One region of the Caldimonas hydrothermalis genome, then DNA from elsewhere that is predicted to be linked to it. Evidence: riboswitches for the same ligand, from Rfam matches in the RefSeq annotation. Region 1 holds a riboswitch; each other region holds the start of a gene.
The links. Region 1 has a riboswitch for cobalamin ahead of AC1ECW_RS12620 (acyl-CoA thioesterase). Riboswitches for the same ligand answer to the same signal wherever they lie in the genome.

Region 2: linked by a shared signal. The riboswitch ahead of AC1ECW_RS05160 (ZrgA family zinc uptake protein) and the one ahead of AC1ECW_RS12620 (acyl-CoA thioesterase) in region 1 are both predicted to bind cobalamin.
Region 3: linked by a shared signal. The riboswitch ahead of AC1ECW_RS13970 (TonB-dependent receptor domain-containing protein) and the one ahead of AC1ECW_RS12620 (acyl-CoA thioesterase) in region 1 are both predicted to bind cobalamin.

Annotation. Positions count from the first base shown of each region.
Region 1 covers NZ_JBWQXA010000010.1:9,473-14,470, reverse strand. Annotated here, with positions in the region: gene AC1ECW_RS12630 (LysR family transcriptional regulator) at 1-271, opposite strand, end outside; gene metE (5-methyltetrahydropteroyltriglutamate--homocysteine S-methyltransferase) at 382-2,670, shown strand; cobalamin riboswitch at 2,674-2,880, shown strand; gene AC1ECW_RS12620 (acyl-CoA thioesterase) at 3,019-3,783, shown strand; gene AC1ECW_RS12615 (GNAT family N-acetyltransferase) at 3,764-4,276, shown strand; gene ychF (redox-regulated ATPase YchF) at 4,298-4,998, shown strand, end outside.
Region 2 covers NZ_JBWQXA010000003.1:28,459-33,456, reverse strand. Annotated here, with positions in the region: gene cobN (cobaltochelatase subunit CobN) at 1-989, opposite strand, end outside; gene AC1ECW_RS05170 (DUF2149 domain-containing protein) at 986-1,312, opposite strand; gene AC1ECW_RS05165 (hypothetical protein) at 1,309-1,770, opposite strand; gene AC1ECW_RS05160 (ZrgA family zinc uptake protein) at 1,778-2,317, opposite strand; cobalamin riboswitch at 2,388-2,645, opposite strand; gene AC1ECW_RS05155 (hypothetical protein) at 2,643-2,981, opposite strand; gene AC1ECW_RS05150 (exodeoxyribonuclease III) at 3,351-4,115, shown strand; gene ntrC (nitrogen regulation protein NR(I)) at 4,134-4,998, opposite strand, start outside.
Region 3 covers NZ_JBWQXA010000012.1:15,453-20,450, forward strand. Annotated here, with positions in the region: gene rraA (ribonuclease E activity regulator RraA) at 40-537, opposite strand; gene AC1ECW_RS13960 (Lrp/AsnC family transcriptional regulator) at 534-1,025, opposite strand; gene AC1ECW_RS13965 (EamA family transporter) at 1,142-2,047, shown strand; cobalamin riboswitch at 2,066-2,312, shown strand; gene AC1ECW_RS13970 (TonB-dependent receptor domain-containing protein) at 2,375-4,216, shown strand; gene AC1ECW_RS13975 (FecCD family ABC transporter permease) at 4,237-4,998, shown strand, end outside.

The DNA of each region.
Region 1 (4,998 bases):
GCTCGCCGCGTGCGTATTGTCGCAAGCGATCCTCGGCCAGTTCCAGTTGCGGCAACACCCGCAGCGCCGTGCGCAGCAACTCCTGACCGGCTTGTGTGGGCACCAGGCGCTTGCCTTCCCGACGCCACACCGGCGTTCCCACGCGCTGCTCGAGCTTGCGCATCGTGTGGCTGAGCGCCGACTGTGTCAGGCACAGGTGCTGCGCGGCAGCGGTCAAGGATCCTTGGCGCGCCACCTCCCGGACGATTGCGAGGTGGATCCTCTCAATCATGAACCGTTTTGATTGAAATCTGACAAATCATCATTTTACTTCATTCGTTGCCTGCGACAGCATCGCGTCCTCGACAAACACCCCCATCCCGACGGAGGACGCCCATGCCCATGGTCACCACCCACAACCTCGGATTCGCGCGCATCGGCGCGCGCCGTGAACTGAAATTCGCCCTCGAAGCCCACTGGCGTGGCGAGGTCCCCGTCGATCACGTCTTGCACACCGCCGCCCAATTGCGTGAACGGCACTGGGCGGCTCAGAACGGGCTCGACTGGGTCCCGGTGGGCGACTTTTCGCTGTATGACCATGTGCTGGACACCTGCGCGGCGCTGGGATGCCTGCCGGCACGCGCGCAGGCCGCCGGGCTCGACCGATGGTCGGTGTACTTTCGTGCCGCGCGCGGCCGCGCCCATGCCCACTGCAGCGCCGACCCGGTAGCCGCTGCGGAGATGACCAAATGGTTCGACACGAACTACCACTATCTCGTGCCGGAGTTCGACGCCCACACCGAATTCCAGCTCGACGATGCGTGGCTGCAGGCGCAATGGGAACAGGCCCGCGCCCTGGGGGTGCGAGGCAAGCCCGTCTTGCTCGGGCCGGTGAGCTTGCTGCGCTTGGGCAAGGCGCGCGACGGCTCCGACCCCTTGGACCTGCTGCCCAGGCTGCTGCCGGTTTATGCACAGTGGCTCGAACGCCTGCACCGCGCCGGCGCCACCTGGGTGCAGATGGATGAGCCGGCGCTGGTACAAGACTTGGACGAGCGCTGGCGTCACGCCTTCAACCTGGCCTACCACACCCTCAAGGCCGTGCCGGTTCAACTGCTGGTGACCACCTACTTCGGCGCGCTGCGCGACAACCTGTACCTGGCCGCCCACCTGCCGGTGGCCGGCTTGCATCTCGATGCCGTGCGCGCGCGCGGCGAGATCGACGCCGCACTGAACCTGGTGCCGCCCACCAAGGTGCTCTCGCTGGGCGTGATCGACGGCCGCAACGTCTGGAAAACCGACCTGGACGCCACCTTGGACTGGCTGGAGCCGCTGGCCGAGCGTTTGCAAGACCGTTTGTGGCTGGCGCCCTCGTGCTCCTTGATGCATGTGCCGGTGGATCTGGATGCCGAGACGCGCCTGCCACAGCCGTTGCGCTCGTGGCTGTCGTTTGGGATACAAAAGCTTCAGGAACTGCACATCCTGGCCCGCGCGCTCAAGGAGGGACGAGACAGCGTGGCCCCGCTGCTCGAGCAGCAGCGACGAGCGCTTCGATCGCGACGCGAAAGCCCCGGCGTGCATCGTCCCGAGGTGCAAGCGGCACTGGCCGCGTGGGACGATACGCTCGGCCAGCGGCGCAGCCCTTACGCGCAGCGCAGCGCCGTCCAGCAGCAGCGCCTGGGGCTGCCGGCCTGGCCCACCACGACGATCGGTTCGTTTCCGCAGACGCCCGCCATTCGTCAGCAACGCAAACGCCTGCGTGAAGGTCTGATCGACGCCGCCATGTACGAGCAGGCGATGCAAGAGGAGATCGACCATTGCATCCGGGCACAAGAGGACCTGGGGCTGGACGTACTCGTCCACGGCGAGGCCGAGCGCAACGACATGGTGGAATACTTCGCCGAGCAACTCGAGGGCTTTGCCGTCACCGAGCACGGCTGGGTGCAGTCCTACGGCTCGCGCTGCGTGAAGCCGCCCGTTCTGTACGGCGACGTGCAACGCCCGGCGCCGATGACGCTGCACTGGACTCGTTACGCCCAATCAAGAACCAAGCGCCCCGTCAAGGGCATGCTCACCGGCCCGGTGACCCTGCTGAACTGGTCCTTCGTGCGCGATGACCAGGCGCGGGAGCGGACTTGTCGCCAACTGGCGCTGGCCTTGCGGCAAGAAGTGCTGGACCTCGAAGCCGCCGGCATCGCGATCATCCAGATCGACGAACCCGCCTTGCGTGAAGGCCTGCCCTTGCGGCGCGAGGACCAGTCCGATTACCTGCGCTGGGCGAGCCAGTGCTTTCGGATGGCTGCCAACGGCGTGGCCGATCACACCCAGATCCACACCCACATGTGCTACAGCGAGTTCAACGACATCATCGAGCACATCGCCGCCCTGGACGCCGATGTCATCACGATCGAGACCGCACGCTCGGCCATGGACCTGCTCGATGCCTTCGAGCGCCACGCCTACCCCAACGGCATCGGCCCCGGGGTGTACGACATCCACAGCCCCAACATCCCGTCCACGGCGCAGATGGCGGCCTTGCTGCGCCGCGCGGCGCAGCATCTGTCGCCCCGCCAGTTGTGGGTCAACCCCGACTGCGGCCTGAAGACCCGGCAGTGGCACGAAGTGCTGCCCGCGTTGCGAAACATGGTGGCCGCCGCGCGCGAGCTGCGCGAGCACACACCGTGTCTGGCTTGAGGTAAAGTGAAAATGCTTCGCGGTTTCTTGCCCCGCGGCAAGAATGAAAAGGGAACGACAGAAGGGTCGTGCAAGCGACCTGCGCTGTGGCTGCCCCCGCAACTGTGATCGGCGAGTTCGCGGTCCAACACGTCACTGGCCTCGTGCTGGGAAGACCGACCCGAACCATGACCCGAGAGCCAGGAGACCTGCCGTGAAGCACTGTGTCTGTGAACAGGGCGGGGTGTCCCTGATCTGGGCGCGTGGTCGACCCTGACGGTGGCGGCATGCCAGCCTGCCCTCGCCGGGTCTGCCGCTGCATCCGGCCTTGACGACGCCTTGCCCTTGCCGTGAAGGAGTCGTCATCTCATGCCCTCGCCCGCCTCGAAGCACGATACGCCCCCGCCCCTGCCCAGCCTGCGCACCGTGGACATGGTGTGGCCGGACCAGTCCAACCACCATGGCACCCTGTTCGGCGGCGCAGCCGTGGCCATGCTGGACCGGATGGCCTATATCGTCGGCGCGCGGGCCTTGTCCGGCCCCGTGGTGACCGCCAGCATCACCGAGCTGGCTTTTGCCTGCGCGGCCCCGGCCGGTCAGCTCGTCGAAGCGCACGCGCGCGTCACCGACATCGGCCAGCGCTCGGCCTGGATCGAAGCCGAGCTGGTCCGTGAAGATCTGCTCAGCGGCGATCGGGCCACCTGCGTGAGCGGGCGCTTCGTGATGGTGCTTCCCCCATCGCACGCTGCGCGTGCTGCGACCGCCTCGGTGCCCGCTGCCACGAGCATCGAGCCACCGGCCCAGGCCTGTACCGTGGCCGAGATCGTCTTTCCCAGCCATGTGAACCACCGCGGCATCCTGCACGGCGGTCCGGCCATGGCCTGGATGGCCAAAGCCGGTTTCGTCGCCGCCACACGCCACAGCCGGCGCACGGTGGTGATGGCCGGCTGCGAGCGGGTGGATTTCGACGCCCCGGCCCATGTGGGCGACATCGTCGAAGTGCACGCCTGGGTCAGCCGCACCGGGCGCCGCTCGATCCAGGTTCAGGCGCAAATGTGGATCGAGTCGGCCGACACCGGGCAACAGCGGCGCTGCACCACCGCGACGATGACCTATGTGGCCCTCGACACTTGAGCTGCAAGCCCTGCAGCCGGCGCACGCTCACGCCTTGCAGTTGCTGATGCTGGCGCTGCCCGGGCGTGATCGTCGCACGCGCTTCGGCCACGCCATCGACGACGACGCCTTGTGCGGGTGGATCCAGCGCCTGCCTTGGAACGAACAACGTGCCTGGGGCTTGTGGGCCGGGGATGACCTGGGGCTGGTGGCGGCCTTGCATCTGTTCGACACCGCCCAGGCCCATGTGTGCGAACTGGCCGTGGTGGTGCATCCCCGACTGCGCCGCCGCGGTCTGGGCAGCTTGTTGTTGCACACAGCCATCGCGCAGGCCCCGGATGTACACACCCTGCTGTGTGCGCATGGACACCCCTTCATCCGCGCCCTCAGCGTGCGCCACTGCTGGCCAGTCACCCCCTGGGGGCTGCAGGCCGGCTGGCGTGTGGTGGTGCGCCGTCCGGTCGCCTGCGCGCTGCCGGACGTCTGCCACGCCCCGGTAAAATCCGAGGTTTGACCCCGCCGAGCCCGAGACACCATGAGCCTGAAATGCGGCATCGTGGGCCTGCCCAACGTGGGCAAGTCCACGCTCTTCAACGCCCTCACCAAGGCCGGCATCGCCGCCGAGAACTACCCCTTCTGCACCATCGAGCCCAATGTGGGCATCGTGGAGCTGCCCGACCCGCGCCTGGCCAAGCTTGCCGAGATCGTCAAGCCCGAACGGGTGGTGCCGGCCATCGTGGAGTTCGTGGACATCGCCGGCCTGGTGGCGGGCGCGTCCAAGGGCGAGGGCCTGGGCAACCAGTTCCTCAGCCACATCCGTGAGACCGACGCCATCGTCAACGTGGTGCGCTGCTTCGAGGACGAGAACATCATCCATGTGGCCGGCCGGGTCGATCCCATCTCCGACATCGAGGTGATCCAGACCGAACTGTGCCTGGCCGACCTGGCCACGGTGGAAAAGAGCCTGCTGCGCTACACCAAGGTGGCGCGTGCCGGCGGCGACAAGGAGGCTCAGCGCCTGGTGGATGTGCTGAGCAAGTGCCAGGCCGCGCTGAACGAGGGCCAGCCGGTGCGCACGATCGACTTCAGCAAGGAAGAGCTGGCCGTGCTCAAGCCGCTGTGCCTGATCACCGCCAAGCCGGCGATGTTCGTGGGCAACGTGGCCGAGGACGGCTTCGAGAACAACCCCTTGCTCGACCGCCTGAAGGACTACGCCGCACGGCAGAACGCACCGGT
Region 2 (4,998 bases), on a different contig from region 1:
TGCACCAGGTAGAAGGGGGCGTCGGCCAGCTTCAGACCCGTGGGGTCACGCTCCCAGGTGGCCGTATCGCCATGGCGGTAGGGCTGAGTGGCCAGCACCGGCGTGCCCCATGCCTGGAACAAGGCCTGCAAGGCCGCCGACTGCGAACTGATCTGATGCAGCACCAGCACCCGCGGTGGCGCAGCACCGAGCAGCTCACGCAGCCCGTTGGCATCGAGCTGCTGCCCGAAGACGGCATAGGCGTCGAGCCCCTGGGCCTCGAACAGCTGCAACCACCGGTCGAGCCAGGCCGTTTCCCCGTCGATGAAATGGTGGCGGTGTACCAGCACAGCCACGGTCGGCCGATTCGCACGCCCGGCCCGCCAGCGCTGCCAGTCCTGGACGTCGGCCAAGAAGCCCGGGGCCTGCGGGTGGTAAAGCGCGCGCAACGGCCAAGTCTGCGGCGCGGGCCAGTCCATGGCTGCCACTGCTGCGCCCGAGCGGCCCGATGTCAGCCAGGTCTCGCCCAGCCGCAGGGCATGGCGCAGGTTTGCCGCCCCCCCGGCACGCAGATAAGCCGCCATGCGTGCGGCCACGTCGTCGGCCGCCGGCGTGCCCGCCGACGCATCCGCCGGGACGATCCACACCAGGCTGCCCGGTCGCTGGCGTGCATGGGCCTCGAACAGCTCGCCGAACTGGCGCTGCAGCCGCGTCACCACCGTGGGGTGCGGGGCGTCGATCCACACCAGGTCCGCACGCGCCAGCCCCTCGGCCATCGCCTGACGCTGCGCGGCCTGGCCCGCGGGTGGATCCTGCAAGGGATGGTCCAGATGCTGCACCTGCCAGCCCCGTTCGGCCGCGACACGCTCGACCTGCGCGGTGCGGGACGCCGGCGTCACATCCACCGTGACCCACAGCAGGGTGCGCGCCTGTGCCACACCGCCGAATCCGCCGCCTGAGGCCAGCATCAGCAGCGCCACCACGGGCAGCCAGGCCCGCCATCCACTCATTGGGGCGGCTCCGCGCTCGGGGCAGACGCGGCTTCGGGCACATAGACGATGCTGCCATCGCGCAGCCGGTAGGCCACACCGGCGCGCACGCCCTCGCCTTCGCCGACCGAGCCGCTGCCGCGGTAGCGCACCTCCCGGCCCTGCTCGCGCACCACGATCTCCGGGGCCCCGTCGCCCACCGCCACAGCCCCGCCCTGGCGTGCCATGCTCACGGCGATCAGCAAACCCACCACCAGCACCAGGAAGACATCCACGAGGTTGATGGCCGAGAGCATCGGGTCGTCGTCGTCCTCGTCGAAGACCTTGAGAAAGCGCAGGCTCATGCCGACGCTCCCCGCGCCCGCTTCACCGCCAGCAGCTCGGCCAGCAGCCAGCGCCTGCGCACCGAGTACAGCACCAGGCCCAGGCAGGCGGCCGTGAGGGCCAGCACCACGCCGGCGAAGGCACCGCTGAACACCGACAGCGCCGCGTGCCCCTGGCCGCTGGCCACGCCCTGCAAGGCCGGGCCCAGCGGGATCATCGTGGCGATCAGCCCCAGCATGGGAGTGACGCGGCTGAGCAGGCGCAGCGGCTCCATGCGGGCCAGGGCCTGAAGCTCCAGTTCGTCCAGCGTCAGGGTGTCGGCCCCGCGCAGCAACGAGAAACCCGGCGAACGTCGTTGCCAGGCCTCGACCGCGACAACGCCCGCCATCCACAAGGCATAGGCAAACGCGCAGGCCAGCAGCACGAGGACCGGCGTCAGCAGCCACTGCACGATCTGCAGGAAACCCAGTTCGAGCATGGTCGCCTCAAAACGTCAGCGCCGGGAAGCGTGGGCGCACCGTGACGGTCTTGCGGCCCTTGGGCGAGGCAAGCTGCACGCGCAACTGTTTCAGGCCGGGGTGGTCGCGAAACGCGGTGAAGGACACCGCGTTGAGCGCTTCGGGCCGGTCGCAGCGGAACTCGGCACGGTAGACGATGTTGGGGATGTCAGCGTTCGGATCGGCCGCCGCCGGATCGGGGGTGGCCTCGTGGCCGACCACCTGGCACCGGGCATCGGCAGCAGGCTGCAGGAAATTCAAAGGGTCCTGCAGCCGTGTCTTGAGCTCGCTCCACACCCGCTCCTGGTCTGCCCCCTGGGGCGGGTAGTCGTAGCCCAGCAAGCTCTCCAGCGGCACGTCGAAGACTGCGGTGAGGGTGCTGCCCTCCACCACCAGCCGCACCGCACCGTGGCCGTGGCTGTGGCTCCCGTGAGCCCAGGCCACGGACGTGAGAACAGACCCAGCGCCCACCCACAGGCAGGCGCACAGGCGCGGCACGAAGCTCGCGCACGAGAACGACTTGAACATGACCGTTTGCGATGAGAAACGCTCTCACCGCCTTCCCCGACGGTGCACGAGCCTCACGGCCTGGCAATCACGCCGGGCCACCTTGTTGGCCGGTATCCGGGCTGGTGGAAACGACCTTCATCGCCTTCCCGGGGATGCCGACAACCCATCACCAGTGGCCTGCAAGATGAAAGCGGGAGCGCGTCCTGCGAAGACGCATCCTCCGTCCACTTACCGTTGCGGGGGCAGCGCTGGTTAGACACGGCCCGCGCAGGCCGGCGTCCCCCAGCTTCCCGTTGAACTGCAGCGCGTGAACCGCACTGCGAGCACCAACCTTCACATCCTATCAGCCCGGGCCAGGTCGATCGACGACCACCCAGGGCCCGTGCGAGCGTTCGCGCAACAAGACCTGCACGCGCTCGACCAGCGCTTCGATGCGACGGCTCAGTTCCATGCGCCGCGGCAAGCCCGGCAGCGCGGCCTCCAGCACACGACGGTCTTCGCGCGCCATCGCCAGCGCCGTTTGCTGCACGATCACCGCCGCGCGCAGGCGCATCACCTCAGCCTCCAGGTGATCGATCCGCCAGGCCTGCTCCCGCAATTGCGCGCTGCAACGCGCTTGCACCTGCCCATACAGGGCAACCAAGGCGCGATGCTCCTGTGCCAACGTTCCCACTTCGACCATGGCTGACTCTCCCGTTCATCCAGCCCCGAAGCTGCCGGGGCGTCCGTTTGCCATCGTGGGATCGACGATTTATTTGCAAACGATTCTCATTTGTGTTTATACTGCGGTCAAGTCATCGCCCTGCCGCTTGCAGGGCCGCCACGCCGGTCATCGTGGGGCGATCCGGGGCCACAGGCCCTCGATCGTTTTGGCCAGCCAAAGGCGGGTTTGCGCCCGTCTGGTAGCCAGGCTGCTTTTTCGACCCTCACCGCGAGCCGGTGCTACTGGCCTGCGGCAAGACCGCCTTCGTGGACGATCTCATGGGCTCGATCATCGGCCCGGTGCGCAGCGTCTACACTCGGCGTCCCGCGTCCCTCACTCGGTGCCCCGATGCAACTCGCCACCTGGAACGTCAACTCCCTGGCCGTGCGCCTGCCCCAGGTGCTGGACTGGCTGGGCCAGCACCAGCCCGAGGTGGTGGTGCTGCAGGAAACCAAGCTCACCGACGACAAGTTCCCGCACGCGCAGTTTGCGCAGGCCGGCTATGCGGCGCAGTGGTTCGGCCAGAAGACCTACAACGGCGTGGCGCTGCTGAGCAAGACGCCCGCCGAGGACGTGGTGCGCAACATCCCGGGTTTTGCCGACGAGCAGGCCCGCGTGATCGCCGGCACGGTGGGCGATCTGCGCGTCATCGGGGCCTATTTCCCGAACGGTCAGGCGCCGGGCACCGACAAGTTCGAATACAAGATGCAGTGGATGCGCTCGCTGCGCGACTGGGTGCGTGAAGAACTGGCCCGCCACCCGAAGCTGGTGCTGATGGGCGACTACAACATCGCCCCCGAAGACCGCGATGTGTACGACCCCATCGCCTGGGCCGGGCAGATCCACTGCACGCCCGAGGAACGCGAGCAGTTTCGTCAACTGCTGGCGCTGGGCCTGTACGATGCCTTCCGGCTTTTCGAGCAGCCGCCCAAGAGCTGGTCCTGGTGGGACTACCGCAACCTGGCCTTCCGCAAGAACCAGGGGCTGCGCATCGACCACATCCTGGTGAGCGAGGCGTTGAAACCCTCGGTGACGGCCTGCACCATCGACAAGGCCCCGCGCAAGAACGAGCGCCCCAGCGACCATGCGCCGGTGGTGGCCGTGATCGCCTGAGGAGGCCGGGCGCCAGCCTCAATCGTCGAGCCCCAGCTCCTGGATTTTGCGGGTGATGGTGTTGCGCCCGATGCCCAGTTTCTGCGCGGCTTCGATGCGACGACCGCGGGTGAGCGCCAGTGCCGTGTGGATGAGCCGGGCCTCGAAGCGGCGGGTCAGGGTGTCCCACACGTCGGGCTGCCCGGAGGCGAGCAGCTCCCGCGCCTCGCGCTCCAGATCCCGCAGCCAGTCACCGGCGGCCTGCACCGGCCCGCCGGCGCAGTCTGCCGGCTGCGCCGCAGGCTCGGCCTGGCCGGCGGAGGGCGCCACGGCCGTCGCCGCCGCGCTCGGCTGCGCAGGCAGCACCGACACCGGCGGCTTGGGCGAGAGCGTGGCCTCACCCAGCAGTTCGGGCGGCAGGTCCTTGTCCTCGATGACTTGGGCCGGCGCCATCACAGTCAGCCAGTGGCAGACGTTCTCGAGCTGACGCACGTTGCCGGGAAAGTCAAAGGCCATCAGCCGCTCCAGCGCCGAATCGGAGATGCGCTTGGCTTCCACGCCCAGTTCCTTGGCGCTCTTTTGCAGGAAGTAGCGCGCCAGCGTGGGGATGTCCTCGCGCCGCTCGCGCAGCGGCGGCAGTCGCAGGCGGATGACGTTGAGGCGATGGAAGAGGTCCTCGCGGAACACCCCCTGCCGGACGCGCTCCTCCAGGTTCTGGTGTGTGGCGGCGATCACACGCACATTGCTGCGCAGCGGGTTGTGGCCACCCACCCGGTAGAACTGCCCGTCGCTGAGCACGCGCAGCAGGCGCGTCTGCAGATCGAAAGGCATGTCGCCGATCTCGTCGAGGAAAAGCGTGCCGCCGTCGGCCTGCTCGAAGCGGCCGCGCCGTGTCGTCTGCGCG
Region 3 (4,998 bases), on a different contig from region 1:
GCGCCAAGCCCGCATCGGTTGGTCCGTGCGGGCTGAATGTCAGCCTCGTGCCGGCATCACCACGATGCCGTCTTCGTCGGCGAACAACCATTCGCCCGGACGCACCCACACGCCCTGCACTTGCACCGGCACATCGCGCTGGCCCTGGTGGCGGCGTTCGGTAGGCATGGGGTTGAGGCCCAGGGCACGGATACCGACGTCGCATGTGCGAATCTCAGCCAGGTCGCGCACGCAGCCGTTCACCACCACACCGGCCCAGCCGTTCTTCGCCGCCGCGGCGGCGATGTTGCCGCCCACCAGCGCGCGGGCCAGCGAGGCGCCGCCGTCCACCACCAGCACCTGGCCGTGGCCCGGTCCTTCCAGCAAGGCTTTCACCTCGGTGTTGTCCTCATAGCACTTCACCGTGCGCACCGGGCCGGCAAAGCGGGCCTTGCCGCCGTAGCTGTGGAACACGGGCGGCAACACGCGGAAGGCGCCGTCGGTGTCGGCCTTGTGCTCGTCGCACAGATCGCAGGTGGAGAAGGTCTCGAAGTTCATGCGTTGTCGATCTTCTTGATGGGCGGTTTGACGTCCTCGGGCCGGGCCGGCAGCATGGGCTGGTGCTCGCGCGCCGCGTTGAGGATGATGGAGGTGGAAGTTTCCGTGAGCAAGCAGAACTTCGTCACCACCGCATCGAGGTGGGCGACGTCGATCACCGCGATTTCCAGGATCCAACTGTCCTCGCCGGTCACGTTGTAGGCGTTGATCACCTCAGGCGTCTGCTGGATGAGCTTCACCACCCGGGCGTATTCGGCCCGCCCCACCCGCACGATGGCGCGGATGCCATAGCCCAGTTTGGCGAGGTTCACACTGGCGCGGTAGCCGGTGATGACGCCGGCCGATTCCAGCTTGCGCACGCGCTCGGTGACGGCCGGCTGACTCAGGTGCACGCGCCGGCCCAGCTCGGCCATCGACAGGCGGGCATCGGCCTGCAGTTCGGCCAGGATGCGGGTATCGTGATGGTCCAGTTCCAGGTTCAAAGTCAAGGCAGCTTCCTTCTTTGAGATTCACGGTGGATTGGCTTCATCTCCGTTGAATTCATCTTCATCGGCGCTTCAAGCTTTTCTAGCATAGCGGCTCAACACCTGACGACAACACGCTCATGTCCACCGCCACCTCTTCGCTGCCCTCCGCCCCCGCGCTCAGCCCGATGGTGATGCTCTGCCTCGCGGCCACCTGGCTGGTCTGGGGCTCCACCTACCTGGCCATCAAGTATGCGCTGATCAGCTTCCCGCCTTTTTTCCAGATGGGCACCCGCTTCCTGTTGGCCGGCGTGGTGCTGGCCGCCTGGATGCGCTGGCGCGGCGTGGCCTGGCCCAACGCGCACCAATGGCGCAATGCCCTGGTGGTGGGCACCCTGATGCTGGGCGGTGGCATGGGCGGCACGGCCTATGCCGAGCAGACCGTGGGCTCGGGCCTGGTGGTGGCCTTCATCGCGGTGGTGCCGCTGATGATCGCGGCCCTCAACCTGCTGTGGCGTGTGGTGCCCGCTCGCCTGGAGATGGCTGGCATCGCCGTGGGCCTGGCCGGCGTGCTGATGCTCACCCAGGGCGCCGGCTTCCAGGCCTCCCCCGCGGGGCTGGCAGCGATTGCGATCGCCTGCCTCACCTGGTCGCTGGGCAGCGTGCTCAGCCAGCGCAGCCTGCCGATGGCCCCGGGCGCGATGGGTTTCGCCAGCGAGATGATCTGCGGCGGGCTCGTGCTGATGGCGCTGGCCTGGGCTGCCGGCGAGTCGCCCGCCTGGCCGCCCGAGCCGCTGGCGGTGGGCGCGTGGTTCTACCTGGTGGTGTTCGGCTCGCTGATCGCCTTCAACGCCTACATGTACTTGCTGGCGAACACGAGCGCCGCGCTGGCATCGAGCTACACCTTCGTCAACCCGGTGATCGCGATGGTGCTGGGCGTGACGGTGGCCGGCGAGCACATCACCGGCCCCGAGTGGCTGGCCGCCGGCATCGTGCTCGGCGGCGTGGTGCTGATGCTGCGCGGCACGGCAGCGCGGCGTCGATGAAGACGCAGCATCCGTCGTACTACAATTCCCCATGTTGGTGCTCGCCCGGCGGTCCCGCCGGGCAGTTAAACGGGAAGCAGGAAGCGCCGTCGGCCCCGCCGGCACGCCAACCTGCGCTGCCCCCGCAACGGTAAGCAGACGGGCACGCCTTCGGGTGCGCTCAGCGCCGATCCTCAACCACTGGCCGAGTCCTTCGGGTCGCGGCTGGGAAGGTGATCGGTGTGGATCTGTCAGCCCGGATACCGGCCAACAGGGGAGCGCGTGCGCGCGCTCGATGGGTTCTGGCCTGCGGGGAAGTGGGCTGGAACGATCATTGCCGTTTCAACCATGTCTCTTGCCCGACCCCTCCGTCGCAGCGCGCGATGGATTCTTGCGCCTTCTTGCGCACTTGCGCCGCTGGCTGCCGCTGCCCAAACGCTGCTGGCGCAGGCCCCTACACTGGACACCGTCATCGTCACGGCCACGCGCGTCGAGCAAAGGCTCGACGAGGTGCTCGCAGACATGTCCGTGATCGAGCGAGACACCATCGAACGCAGCGGCGCCACCACGGTGGCGGACCTGCTCTCGCGCACGCCGGGCGTGGAGTTCTCGCGCAATGGCGGGCCGGCGGCCAATACCAGCTTGTTCTTGCGCGGCGGCGACAACCGCTTCACGGCCGTGTTCATCGACGGCGTGCGCGTCGATTCTCAGTCCACGGGGGGCGCCAGCTGGAACGCCTTGCCGGTGGAACAGATCGAGCGCATCGAAATTCTGCGCGGACCGGCCGCCGCCGTTTACGGATCGGACGCCATCTCCGGCGTGGTGCAGATCTTCACGCGCAAGGGCGAGGGTCCTGCCACGCCGAGCATTGGCCTAGGCTTGGGCAGTCACCGTACGCGCAAGGCCGACATCGGCGTGCACGGCAAGAGCGGTGCCCTCGACTATGCCCTGAGCGTAGGGCATGAAGACAGCAAGGGTTTCGACACCCGCCCGGGCGTGGGCTTCGCCGACCGCGACGGCTACGAACGCACCTCCGCCTCTGCCCGCCTGGGCTGGGCCGTGGCCCAAGGGCATCGCCTGGAAGCCTCGGCGCTGGTCAACGACCTCGACTCCCAATACGACGGCTTTGCCAGCACGGCCGACGACCGTGCCTTGTATGACGTTCAAACCCTGGGCTTGACATGGTCGGCGCAGTGGTCGCCAGCCTATCGAATGCGCTTGAGCGCCAACCAAGGGCGCGACCGTTACCGCACCCGCCCCTCGCCGTATCTCACCGACACCAAGGTCGACAGCTATCTGTGGCATCACGAATACCGCATCGGCGCACATCGCCTGACCGCGGCTTTGGAGCGCCGCAAAGACAGCCTGGAGAACTCCGGCCCACCGGCCCTGGACGCCTCGCGCTCGCAAAACGCGCTGGCCTTGGGTTACGGCTGGAGCGATCGCGGCCACACGGTGCAGCTCAATGCCCGCCACGACGACGACAGCGAGTTTGGAGGCAAGACCACAGGGGCCGCCTCCTATGCTTACGCATTCGCACCCGGCTGGCGGGCCACCGTTGCAGCGGGCACGGCCTTCCGCGCCCCCACGCTCTACCAGCGCTTCAGCCAGTACGGCGTGGCCGACCTGAAGCCGGAGTCCTCGCGCAACCTGGAAGCCGGCCTGCGCTACGCGCAGGGCAACAGCCAGTTCGGCGTGGTGGTCTTCCGCAACGAGGTGACGGACCTCATCAACTTCGGTGCCCCCGGCCCCTGCGCCAGCAGCTTCGGCTGCTACGAAAACGCCGGCAAGGCGATCCTGAAAGGCGTGACCCTCTCGGGCGCGCACCGCCTGGGCGCCGTCAACCTGTGGGGCTCGGTCGACTTCCAGAAACCGCTCAATGCCGACACCGACCGCCTCCTGGCCCGCCGCGCCCGCCGCCATGCGCAACTGGGCGCCGATGCCACGCTCGGCGACTGGACCGTGGGCGCCGACCTGAAGCTGGTCGGTGAGCGCTTCGACAACGCGGCCAACACCGTGCGCCTGGGCGGCTACGGGCTCGTGAGCCTGCATGCCAGCCGCACCCTGGCGCAGGACTGGACCGTGCTGGCCCGCGTGGACAACCTGGGCGACAAGGACTACGCGGTGGCCCGTACCTACGCCACCGGCGGACGCATGGTGTTCGTCGGCCTGCGCTGGTCGCCGCGCTGAGCCACTGCGCCTGAAGGCCCATGCGCTTCGTCCGCTCGCTGCCCCTGTTCTATGCCGTGCTGCTGGGCGGGGTGGCCCTCGCCTTGATGCTCGCTCTGGGGCTGGGCAGCCAGCGGCTGGACGCAGCCGAGGTGCTGGCGGCCGTGGCCGGCCGGCTCGAGGGCATCGGGGCGGACATCGTGCTGAATCTGCGCCTGCCGCGCGCGCTGTCGGCCCTGGCCTGCGGCGCCCTGCTGGCGCTGGCCGGCGCGCTGCTGCAAACCCTGCTGCGCAACCCGCTGGCCGACCCGTATGTGCTGGGCATCTCCAGCGGGGCCTCGGTGGGCGCGCTGCTGGCGCTGTGGGCGGGGGCCACCTGGGCCTGGGTCAACCTGGGCGCGGCCATCGGTGCGCTGGTGGCCACGGCGCTGGTCTTCCTGTTGGGCGCGCGGGCTTTCCGCCGCCAGGCCGACAGCACGCGCGCCAGCGTGCAGCTGCTGCTGGTGGGCGTGATCGTGGGCGCGGGTTTTGGCGCCATCGTGGCCTTCATCCTGTCGATCGCGCCCGAGGCACAGCTGCGCGGCATGATCTTCTGGCTGCTGGGCGACCTCAACGGCGCCGACCGCTGGGGCCTGCCGCTGGCCGGCGCTGCCGTGCTGCTGGCCCTGGCCCTCGTGCTGGCGCGCGACCTCAACCTCATGCTGCTGGGCGACGGCCCGGCCTATGCGCTGGGCGTGAACGTGCGGCGCTTGCGCCTGTGCGTGGTGCTGCTGGCCTCGGTGGCCGCCGGCCTGGCCATCACC